Regions from separate parts of the Kitasatospora sp. NPDC048715 genome, predicted to be linked through region 2. Evidence: riboswitches for the same ligand, from Rfam matches in the RefSeq annotation. Region 2 holds a riboswitch; each other region holds the start of a gene.
The links. A riboswitch is a leader RNA that binds a small molecule or an ion and turns the genes downstream of it on or off. The one in region 2 is predicted to bind cyclic di-AMP.
Positions count from the first base shown of each region.

Region 1: another riboswitch for cyclic di-AMP. It lies ahead of ACGFSC_RS33405 (LysM peptidoglycan-binding domain-containing M23 family metallopeptidase); the one in region 2 lies ahead of ACGFSC_RS34640 (M23 family metallopeptidase).
Region 3: another riboswitch for cyclic di-AMP. It lies ahead of ACGFSC_RS30395 (NlpC/P60 family protein); the one in region 2 lies ahead of ACGFSC_RS34640 (M23 family metallopeptidase).

Region 1 covers NZ_JBICVH010000020.1:202,839-206,100, reverse strand. Annotated here, with positions in the region: gene ACGFSC_RS33410 (MFS transporter) at 1-1,070, opposite strand, end outside; cyclic di-AMP (ydaO/yuaA leader) riboswitch at 1,362-1,562, shown strand; gene ACGFSC_RS33405 (LysM peptidoglycan-binding domain-containing M23 family metallopeptidase) at 1,565-2,557, shown strand; gene ACGFSC_RS33400 (APC family permease) at 2,945-3,262, shown strand, end outside.
Region 2 covers NZ_JBICVH010000021.1:213,451-216,712, reverse strand. Annotated here, with positions in the region: gene ACGFSC_RS34645 (hypothetical protein) at 1-871, shown strand, start outside; gene ACGFSC_RS34640 (M23 family metallopeptidase) at 1,015-1,863, opposite strand; cyclic di-AMP (ydaO/yuaA leader) riboswitch at 1,876-2,034, opposite strand; gene ACGFSC_RS34635 (YiaA/YiaB family inner membrane protein) at 2,244-2,534, shown strand; gene ACGFSC_RS34630 (alpha/beta hydrolase) at 2,676-3,262, shown strand, end outside.
Region 3 covers NZ_JBICVH010000018.1:61,310-64,571, reverse strand. Annotated here, with positions in the region: gene ACGFSC_RS30400 (NlpC/P60 family protein) at 1-963, shown strand, start outside; cyclic di-AMP (ydaO/yuaA leader) riboswitch at 1,302-1,455, shown strand; gene ACGFSC_RS30395 (NlpC/P60 family protein) at 1,466-2,602, shown strand; gene ACGFSC_RS30390 (NlpC/P60 family protein) at 2,842-3,262, shown strand, end outside.

The DNA.
Region 1 (3,262 bases), on a different contig from region 2:
GGGCCGATGCGCAGCATCAGCAGCACCCCGGCGGCGCACAGCAGGGGGCCGACGGTCAGCGGGACGCGCGGGCCGATCCGTTTGCCGAGGCGCCCGGCGCGCGCGGACAGCGCCAGCATCAGCACGGTGATCGGCACCAGGGCGAAGCCCGACACCAGCGGCGAGAACCCGGACACGATCTGGAGCTGCACCACCAGCAGGAAGAAGACCCCGCTGAACGCCGCGTACACGCACAGGGTGACCAGGTTCACCGCGGTGAACAGCCGGGAGGAGAACAGCCCGAGCGGCAGCATCGGTTCGGGGGCGCGGCGCTCGACGGCCACGAAGGCGACGCCGAGCGCCACCCCGATCACCCCGCTGACCCAGACCGCCGGGGACAGGCCCTCGCCGGCCGCAGTCAGCGCGTAGGTGATCGCGCCGAGCGCGAGGGCGGCGAGCACGGCGCCGAGCACGTCGAAGCGGCCGGTGGCGGCCTCGTCCCGGGTCTCCGGCACCGACCGGGTGGTCACCGCGATCACGGCGGCGGCGAGCGGCAGGTTCAGCAGGAAGATCCAGCGCCAGCCGGGGCCGTCCACCAGCCAGCCGCCGAGGAAGGGGCCGATCGCGGCGGACACCCCGCCGAGGCCGGACCAGAGCCCGACCGCGGCCGAGCGGTCGTCGGGGTGGAAGACGGCCTGGAGCATGGCGAGCGAGCCGGGGGTGAGCAGCGCCCCGCCGATGCCCTGGACGGCGCGGGCGGCGATCAGCACGTGGATGTTCGGCGCCGCGGCGCAGGCCGCGGAGGCGATGGCGAACCAGACCACGCCGATCAGGAAGACCTTGCGCCGCCCGTACCGGTCGCCGAGCGCGCCGCCGAGCAGGATCAGGCCCGCCAGGGTGAGCAGATAGGCGTTCAGAGTCCATTGCAGGGACGCCAGGGAGGCGCCGAGGTCGGCGCCGATCCGGGGCAGGGCGACGTTCACGACGGTGCCGTCGAGCATCGCCATGCTGGAGCCGAGCACGGTCGCCAGTAGTACCCAGCGACCCTGCGCGGTGCCCAGGCGCAGGGTGCCGGCCTCGGAGGTGGCCACGGGCGAATCCTGCGCTGCCGGGGCGCACGTGACAAGGGTCACCGGTGGGTGTGTTGACGGTCGGCGGTGCGTGAACGGGTGGCTGCGTTCCGTCGCCGATCTCGGCGCAGGGTCGTGGATCAGTGGCGGGGGGTGAATGGGTTGTGTACGCACCGTGGGGTCCGGTCTGCGGAGGGTCACCGGAACGGGGGAGATGGTTGCCCTTTCAAGAGATCGACATTGCTTCACCCGAACGGATGGGTTTTAGTTCAGCGACCGCCCGGCCAGTCCGGACGGATCCACCGGGTGGAACGCCGAGTCCTGCCGCTGCCCGGTGGTTCGAAACGAACTCTGTACGGCAGGAGCGGGGGACCCACAGGTAAGTCGCCGGACCGGAGTTCGCGCCTCAGGGCGCGGGCGTCCAGGACCGGCTAGGGGTGAAGCCGCGCATGCGGCCGGGCAACTCCAGCCCGAACCCGACAGCTCACCTCGCAGGCGTCGGAGAGGAAAATTCCATGCCTGCTCAGGCTCGTCGTATCGCCCTGCCCCGCGCCGCCCGAATCGGCATCGCGACCGCCGTCACCGGTGTCTCCTTCGCCCTCCCGCTCGTCACCGCGGTGAGCGCCCAGGCCCACACTGTTCCGGCCGCCCCGGCCGCGCAGGCCGCCGCCTCCACGGACGCCAAGCCGGCCGCGCCGGCCGCTGCCCCGGCCACCCCGGCCGCGCAGGAGAGCTACCGCGTCGTCAGCGGAGACACCCTGTCCAAGATCGCCGACGCCAAGAACGTCGAGGGCGGCTGGCGCGCGCTGTACGAGCAGAACCGCTCGGTCGTCGGTGCCGACCCGAACCTGATCTTCCCGGGCCAGCAGCTCGCGCTGTCGGGCCACGCCGCCGCGCCGGCCGCCGACGCCGCCCCGGCCAAGCCGGCCGCCCCGGCGAAGCCCGCCCAGCCGGCCGCCCAGGCGACCCAGGCCGCCAAGCCGCAGGCCCAGGTCCAGGTGAAGACCGAGGCCGCCAAGCCGTCCGCCCAGCTCCAGACCCAGCTGCAGGTCGCCGCTCCGGCTGCGGTCGTGACCGCCACTCCGGTCGCCGCCGCCACCTCCGGCTTCGTCGCCCCGCTGGCCAACCCGAGGCTCGGCACCGCCTACGGCGTGGCCGGCTCGATGTGGGCCTCCGGCCACCACACCGGCCAGGACTTCGTCGCCTCCACCGGCACCCCGCTGCGCGCCGTCGCCAACGGCGTCGTGGTCAAGGCCGGCAACGGCGGCGCCTACGGCAACGAGGTCGAGATCAAGCTCGCCGACGGCCACTACGCCGAGTACGCGCACCTCTCCTCGATCGGCGTGAGGATCGGTCAGGCCGTCACCGCCGGCCAGCAGATCGGCCTCTCCGGCGCCACCGGCAACGTGACCGGCCCGCACCTGCACTTCGAGATCCGCAACGGCTCGGAGTACGGCTCGGACATCAACCCGGTCGCCTACCTGCGCGCGCACGGCGTCGCGCTCTGACCCGGGGCCGCTGAGCCCCGAGGGTTTTCGGAACCACCGCTGCTGCGGGGCGAATCGATCCTCCGGGATGGTCATGTCGGGTGACCGCTCGACCGGGTGATCGCCGCACGGCGGACATGGGCGCGGGACACGCCCAGGCCGGCCCGGCCGCACGAGGACCTCCTCGTACGGCCGGGCCGGCCGCTGCCGTTTCCGGGCCCGTCCGGTCGTGCCCCGGCCGTCCGGCGGGTTCCGGAGCGTCGTTCGACCGGTCGAACGCGGCGTCAACCCGACTGCTCCGGAGGGCCGTCGGCCCGATCGCGGGGCTGCTCCGGCGCGCCATGCTGTCGGACGGTCAGCGTCCGGCCGGTCCGGCGGTCGGGCGGGTCCGGGAGGCGAGGAGGCCGGATGGCGGTCCGGAGCGGGGACGTGGCGGGGGAGAAGGCCGGGCGGGAGCGGCCGGGTACGGGCGGCGTCGACCGGCTGAAGGCGGACTCGGTCGGCCTGGTCGGCGTGGTGTTCATGGCGCTCGCCACCGCCGCCCCGATCACCGCGATGACGGGCAACCTGCCGATCATCGTCGGGCAGGGCAACGGCGCCGGCGCGCCCGCCGCGTACGTCGTGGCGACCGTGGTGCTGACGGTGTTCTCGGTCGGGTACGTGGCGATGGCCCGGCACATCACCGCGGCCGGCGCGTTCTACGGCTACGTCTCGCACGGGCTGGGC
Region 2 (3,262 bases):
CGACGAAGACCTGCGGCTCGCCCCCCGCACCAAGGCCGCCGACCTGCTCGCCTGGGCGGCCGGGCAGGACCGCGCGCCGGTGGCCGAGGCGCCGCTGCGCGCGGTGCTGGCGCTGCTGGAGCTGGGCGACGGCAGGATGCACGACGGCTGGCCGGAACTGACCTCCGACGCGGTGGAGCACCTGCTGTACGAGCGGCTCCACCTGTACGTCCAACCCGCACCCGAGGAGGACCCGCTCGCCTACGGCGACGCCGTCCGGCTGCTGATCGACCACCAGCGGGCGGCCCGGCGGCTGAACGCCAAGCGCCAGGAGCGGCTGCACGAGGAGGCCGAGTGGCAGGGCGAGGTCGCGGCCGGGCTGCTGCGCCGCGCCGACCTGGTGACCTGGCCCCGGCTGTACGCGGTGCTGCTGCACGCGTACGGGGTGGACGTCACGGACGGGGCGGCGGTGCGGGACTGGCTGGCCGGCTTCGCGGAGCTCGCGGAGGAGGACCGGCTGGCCGCGTACGAGGCGCTGGTGCCGGCCGGCTGGCTGGACGAGCCGGACGAACAGGGCTGGGGCCCGGGCCGGGTGCTGTCGGTCGGCATGGCCACCGACGGCGCCCGGCGGCTGCTGGAGCAGGGCCTGATGCGGCGCAGCTACCGCAACCTGGCCGAGCTGACCGCGCAGGGGCGGCCGATGCCGGACGAACTGGCCGGGGACTTCGGGCAGTTCGAGGAGGCGGCGGTCGACGCGGCGCTCGACCTGTTCGGCGGGTGGACGGTGCCGGGACTGCCCCGGCTGCTGGTGACGGAGTTCCCGGAGCTGGCGCCGGAGCCGGGCCAGGAGGAGATCGAGGCGTACCTGGCGCAGCTGCCCGCCGAGGAGTGAGACCTCGCACGAAGGCCCCGGCCCGGAGCGGCTGCTCCGGGCCGGGGCCTTCTCGCGTGCGCGTCGGGTTCTCTCGCGCGGGTGCGCGGGCCTCTCGCGGGTGCGTCGGGTTTCTCGCGGGTGCGTCGGGTTTCTCGCGCGGGTCAGGGGTTGAGGCCGCGCTGCTGGAGCCAGGGCTCCGGGTCGACCGGGGCGCCGCCGCCGGGGCGGACCTCCATGTGCAGGTGCGGCCCGGTGACGTTGCCGGTCGCGCCGACCTTGCCGATCTGCTGGCCGGGGGCGACCTTGCCGGAGCCCTTGGTGATCGAGGAGAGGTGGCAGTACCAGATCTCGGTGCCGTCGGGCAGGGTCTCGACGATCCGGTAGCCGTACGAGCCGGCCCAGCCGGCCGAGGTGATGGTGCCCTGGCCGAGCGCGTAGACCGGGGTGCCGGTGTCGGCGGCGAAGTCCAGGCCGGTGTGCAGGTTGGCCCAGTAGCGGGCGCTCTGGCCGTAGTGGGCGGAGAGCCGGTAGTCCTTCACCGGGAGGGTGAGGGCGGCGGCCTTGACCCGCTCGGCCTCCTCGGCGGCGCGCTTGGCCTCGGCCTCCTTGGCGACGGCCTTGGCCTCCGCCTCCTGCGCGGCCTGGAGCCGGGCGGTCTCCTCGGCGGCGGTGCGCTGGCTGTCGGCCTGGTGCTGGATGCGGGCGGCGAGCGCGAGGCCGGGGTCGGCGGAGAGGGCGACCGGGGTCTCGTCCGGGGCCTCGACGGCGGGGGCGGCGGCCGGGGTCGCCGAGGCGAAGCCGGTGGCGCCCAGGGTGGCGGCGACGGCGGTGACGCCGAGCAGTGGGGAGGCTCCGCGGGTCTGACGCGGCATCCGGTGGCGGTTGGTCTCGACCTCCGCGGGGAAGTCCTCCGGGCCGAAGGCCTCGGGGCCGTCCGTGCCGGGGTGGTCGAGGAGCTGGGTACCGGCTGCGAAGCCGGCCGGGTGTGCCGGGGTGTGCGTCGACGCCACGGAGGCGCGCTCCTTTCCTTCCTTCGCGCCTACCGGGTTAGCTGACGGGTTCGGAGCAGGAAGGTCTCCTACGGCTGGGCCGGAGCCCCGCCGATTCACCCCAAGGAACATGGTTCCCCGGCTCCCTGACCTGCCCGGAGGCGGGTCGGCGGGATTAGGCGACGGCGCACGGTGCCGTCTGGGTACGGCGTTGACAACCGCGCTGCGTTATCAAACGTTAATCCTAGGAGGCTCTGATTCCAAGCCATCCGTTCGGAGCAGCCTAGGGCAAAGTGATCGGACGTCAACGAACGACACCGGCGAACACCCCCCTCGCGCACGGCCCCATCTGAGTACTCCTACTCATGTGCGCCCCGGCCGGGCGGCCACATCCTGGCGCCATGAGCACATCGATGCAGACCCGCACCACGGCCGCGTACCACATCCAGGCCGTCCTCTCCTTCGCCCTGTCGGGCGTCGCCCTCGCCGTCGGGATCGCCTACCTGCCGGTCGGCGGGTGGACCAGGGCCTTCCTCGGGATCGGCCTCCTCTACACCGTCACCTCGGCGTTCACCCTGGCGAAGGTGATCCGGGACCGGCAGGAGTCCAACGAGATGGTCACCCGGGTGGACCAGGCCAGGCTGGAGAAGCTGCTCAGCGAGCACGACCCGTTCAAGGTGGAGGGAGTCTGATCGCCCCTTCCTCTCTCCACCCGCTCCTCCCGCTCCACCCCTCACCCGGCCGTTCGCTTGACAGCTAAGGCTATTAGCCTTAGCTTTATGGCTATCGGCCCGCACGCCGATGTCCCGCACCGGCGGCCCGAGGAGGACCCCATGAACGGCACCATCACCCCGAGCACCCAGTACCTGACCGTTCCCGGCGGCCGGATCGCCTTCGACGACACCCGGCGGGGCGACGGCACCCCCGTCGTCCTGCTCCCGGGCATGCTCGACAGCCGGGCCGCCTACCGGCACCTGCGCCCGCTGCTCGTCGCCGCCGGCCACCGCGTCGTCACCGTGGACCTGCGGGGCTTCGGCGAGTCCTCCGTCGAGTGGGACGACTACGGCCCGGCCGCGATCGCCGGCGACGTCCTCGCCCTGCTCGACCACCTCGGCATCGAGCGCGCCGTCCTCGCCGGGAACTCCTACACCGGGGCGACCGTCGTCAGGGCCGCCGGGGACGCGCCCGAGCGGGTCGCCGGGATCGTCCTGCTCAACGCCTTCGTCGAGAACCCGCCGCCGGGCGCCCTGATGCGCGGCGTCATGGGCCTGATGGGCGCCGCCCTCGTCCACTGGCCGGCCTCCTGGGGCTTCTACCTGCGCCGGATGGCCTTCCCGGGCGCCAAGCCCGCCGACTTCGACGCGTACGTGGACGGACTGGTCGCCGCGCTGCGCACCCCGGGGCGCAAGACCGCCACCCG
Region 3 (3,262 bases), on a different contig from region 2:
GTCGCCCTCTCCGCCCAGGTGGCCGCGCACGCCGCGCCGCAGCCGAACAAAACGGACGTCAAGGCGCAGATCGACCAGCTCCAGGAGGAGCAGGAGCAGGCGGCGGAGAAGTACAACGGCGCCAAGGAGCGGGCCGACCAGCTGCGCAAGCAGGCCGACCAGCTGCAGGACCAGGTGGCCCGCAGCCAGGAGCAGATGACCCAGCTCCAGGGCGGCCTCGCCGAGGTGGCGGGCGAGCAGTACCGCACCGGCGGCATCGACCCGTCCGTCCAGCTGATGCTCACCTCCGACCCGTCCGGCTACCTGGAGAAGGCCTCCACCGTCCAGCAGGCCAGCAGCAGCCAGGCCGAGGCGCTCAAGGGGCTGCTGGACCAGCAGCGCCGGCTGGACCAGGAGAAGGTCGAGGCCTCCGCCGTGCTCGCCTCGCTGGACACCACCACCAAGGACCTGAACCAGGCCAAGGCGGACGTCAACACCAAGCTGAAGGCCGCCCAGGACCTGCTGAACTCGCTGAGCGCCACCGACCGCGCCGCGCTGAAGGCCCAGCAGGCGCAGGACGACCGCGCCTCGCGCGGCAGCGACCGGGTCGACCTCAGCAGCCTGCCGCCGGCCAGCGGCTACGCGGCCGTGGCGATGGCCAAGGCGATGAGCAAGCAGGGCTCGCCGTACGTGTGGGGCGCCACCGGCTCGACCACCTTCGACTGCTCGGGCCTGATGGTCTGGGCGTACGGGCAGGCGGGCGTCTCGCTGCCGCGCACCTCGCAGGAGCAGGGCCACTACGGCACCCGGGTGCCCTCGCTGGACCAGGCCCAGCCGGGCGACCTGGTGGTCTACGGCAACGACATGCACCACGTCGGGATGTACATCGGCAACGGCATGGTGGTCCACGCGCCGCACACCGGTGACGTGGTGAAGGTGATGAAGGCCGACGCGATGTCGATCAACACGATCCGCCGGGTCTGACGGCCCGACACGCCCGCGGGGCCCTTCCGGGGGCTGTGAAAAGCGCCACCCCTCGTTCGGGGGTGGCGTTCGGCTTTCCGTCCCTTCGCGACCACATGCTGAGAACTGATCAGCCATCTGTGTGCCAGTGGTCACCATCGGTCATTTTCACAGAAGAACTTGGGAAATCTTTGGTCTTTTTTCTGACAAGGATTTGAACCGATCACGGTTCAGTTACTAGGGTCGTGCCCTGAACCACCGCACTGTCGATCGCCCAGCCAGGGTGGCGGCGGTGGTTACCGTCGAGTTCGTGAGGCAGCGGGGCAGGTCGAAGCGACTGCCCGACAGGGGAGCCCAGTGTTTTGGGGGCGCTGCGGAGCGGAGCCGGGGAACCACGTTCCTCCGGGGTGAATCGACGCCAGGTCGGCCGATGGAACGGCCGTGAGGCGTCGTAGGGCATGCTTCCGGCCCGAACCCGTCAGCTCACCCGGTAGGCGGACGTAGGAAGAAGGAGTCCGCCTTCGTGGCGTCCCATCGTCGTCCCAAGCCCGCAGGCCGCGCCCGGGTCTCGATCCTGACCGGTGTCGCCGCGGCAGCCGTCGTCCTCTCCGCGCAAGGCGCCCACGCCGACCCGCAGCCGACCAAGGAACAGGTCAAGGGGCAGGTCGACCAGCTCAACGAGCAGGCCGAGATCGCGACCGAGAACTACAACGCGGCCCAGGCCAAGCAGCAGGAGCTGGAGAAGCAGGTCTCCGGCATGCAGGACCAGGTGGCCCGTCAGCAGGCCCAGGTCACCGAGCTCCAGGGCGGCCTGGCCGAGATCGCCGGCGAGCAGTACCGCAACGGGGGCATATCCCCGACCGTCCAGCTGATGTTCTCCTCCAGCCCGGACACCTTCCTCAGCCAGGCCGACGCGCTGAACCAGGCCGGCAGCACCCAGAAGGGTCAGCTGAAGGAGCTCCAGGAGCAGCAGCGCAAGCTCGACCAGGACCGCAACGAGGCCCAGGGCAAGCTCGCCGAGCTGGAGTCGACCACCCAGCAGCTGAAGGCCTCCAAGGAGGAGGTCCAGGGCAAGCTGAAGGCGGCCCAGGACCTGCTCAACACGCTGACCGAGCAGGAGCGCCAGGCGCTGCGCCAGGCCGAGGAGAAGGCCGCGGCCGACGCCAAGGCCAAGGCCGACGCCGCCCAGGCCCAGCAGCAGCAGGCCGACCGCGCCTCCCGCGACAACAGCCGCGGCGACCTCGCGGCCGGCTCGACCGCCTCGGCCGGCTCGACCGCCTCCTCCCCGGTGAAGGTGGCCCCGGGCAGCTCGCGCGGTGCCGCCGCGCTCTCGGCCGCCGCCTCCAAGATCGGCAGCCCGTACGTCTGGGGCGCCACCGGCCCGGGCTCCTTCGACTGCTCCGGTCTGATGGTCTGGGCGTTCAACCAGGCGGGCGTGTCGCTGCCGCGCACCTCGCAGGCGCAGGCCTCGGCCGGCACCCGGATCGGCTCGGACATCTCCCAGGCCCAGCCCGGCGACCTGCTGATCTTCTACACCGACGCCCACCACGTCGGCATCTACGCGGGCAACGGCCAGGTGCTGCACGCGCCCAAGCCGGGCGCGTCGGTGCGCTACGAGGCCGTCACCAACATGCCGCTGGCCTCCATCGTGCGGGTCTGATCACCGCTCGGACGCTTCCAGGCCCGGCCTCCCCCAGGGGAGGCCGGGCCTGCGGTTTTTCCTGCGGCTTTTCCCGAGGGCCGATCAAATGTCCGACAACAGCCTGAATATTCGGGTTGGCAGGGGTTTGGACTCGCTTGCCCTGACTCGCTAACGTCTGCCACCGGACTCCCGCTCGACGGCCGCCCGTCCCGGTGCGGCGGCGGGAGCCGCGCCGCAGGATTGGAGCCGCTGCCGCCATGCCCGTGCACCGCCGTTCCCAACTGCTCGCCCGGGCGCTGGTGCTGACCGCGGCCGCCGCCACCGCCCTGGGTGTGGCCGCCGGAGGCAGCGCCCAGGCCGCCCCCGGCAGCCCCGACCCGGGCGACCGCCAGGACGTCAAGACGCAGGTGGAACAGCTGTACGACGAGGCCGAGCAGGCGTCCGAGAAGGCCAACGCGGCGCAGGAGGCCCAGCGGCGGCTCCAGGGCGAGACCACGATCCTCCAGGGCGAGATCGCCGTGGCCCAGGACCAGCTCAACGGGCTGCGGGGCGACCTCGCGACGGTGGCCGGGGCCGAGTACCGCGGCGGCGGGATGACCCAGACCGCCCAGCTCATCCTCTCGCCCGACCCGGAGGGCTACCTGTCCCGCGCCCGCGCCCTGGGCCAGGCCGCCGCGC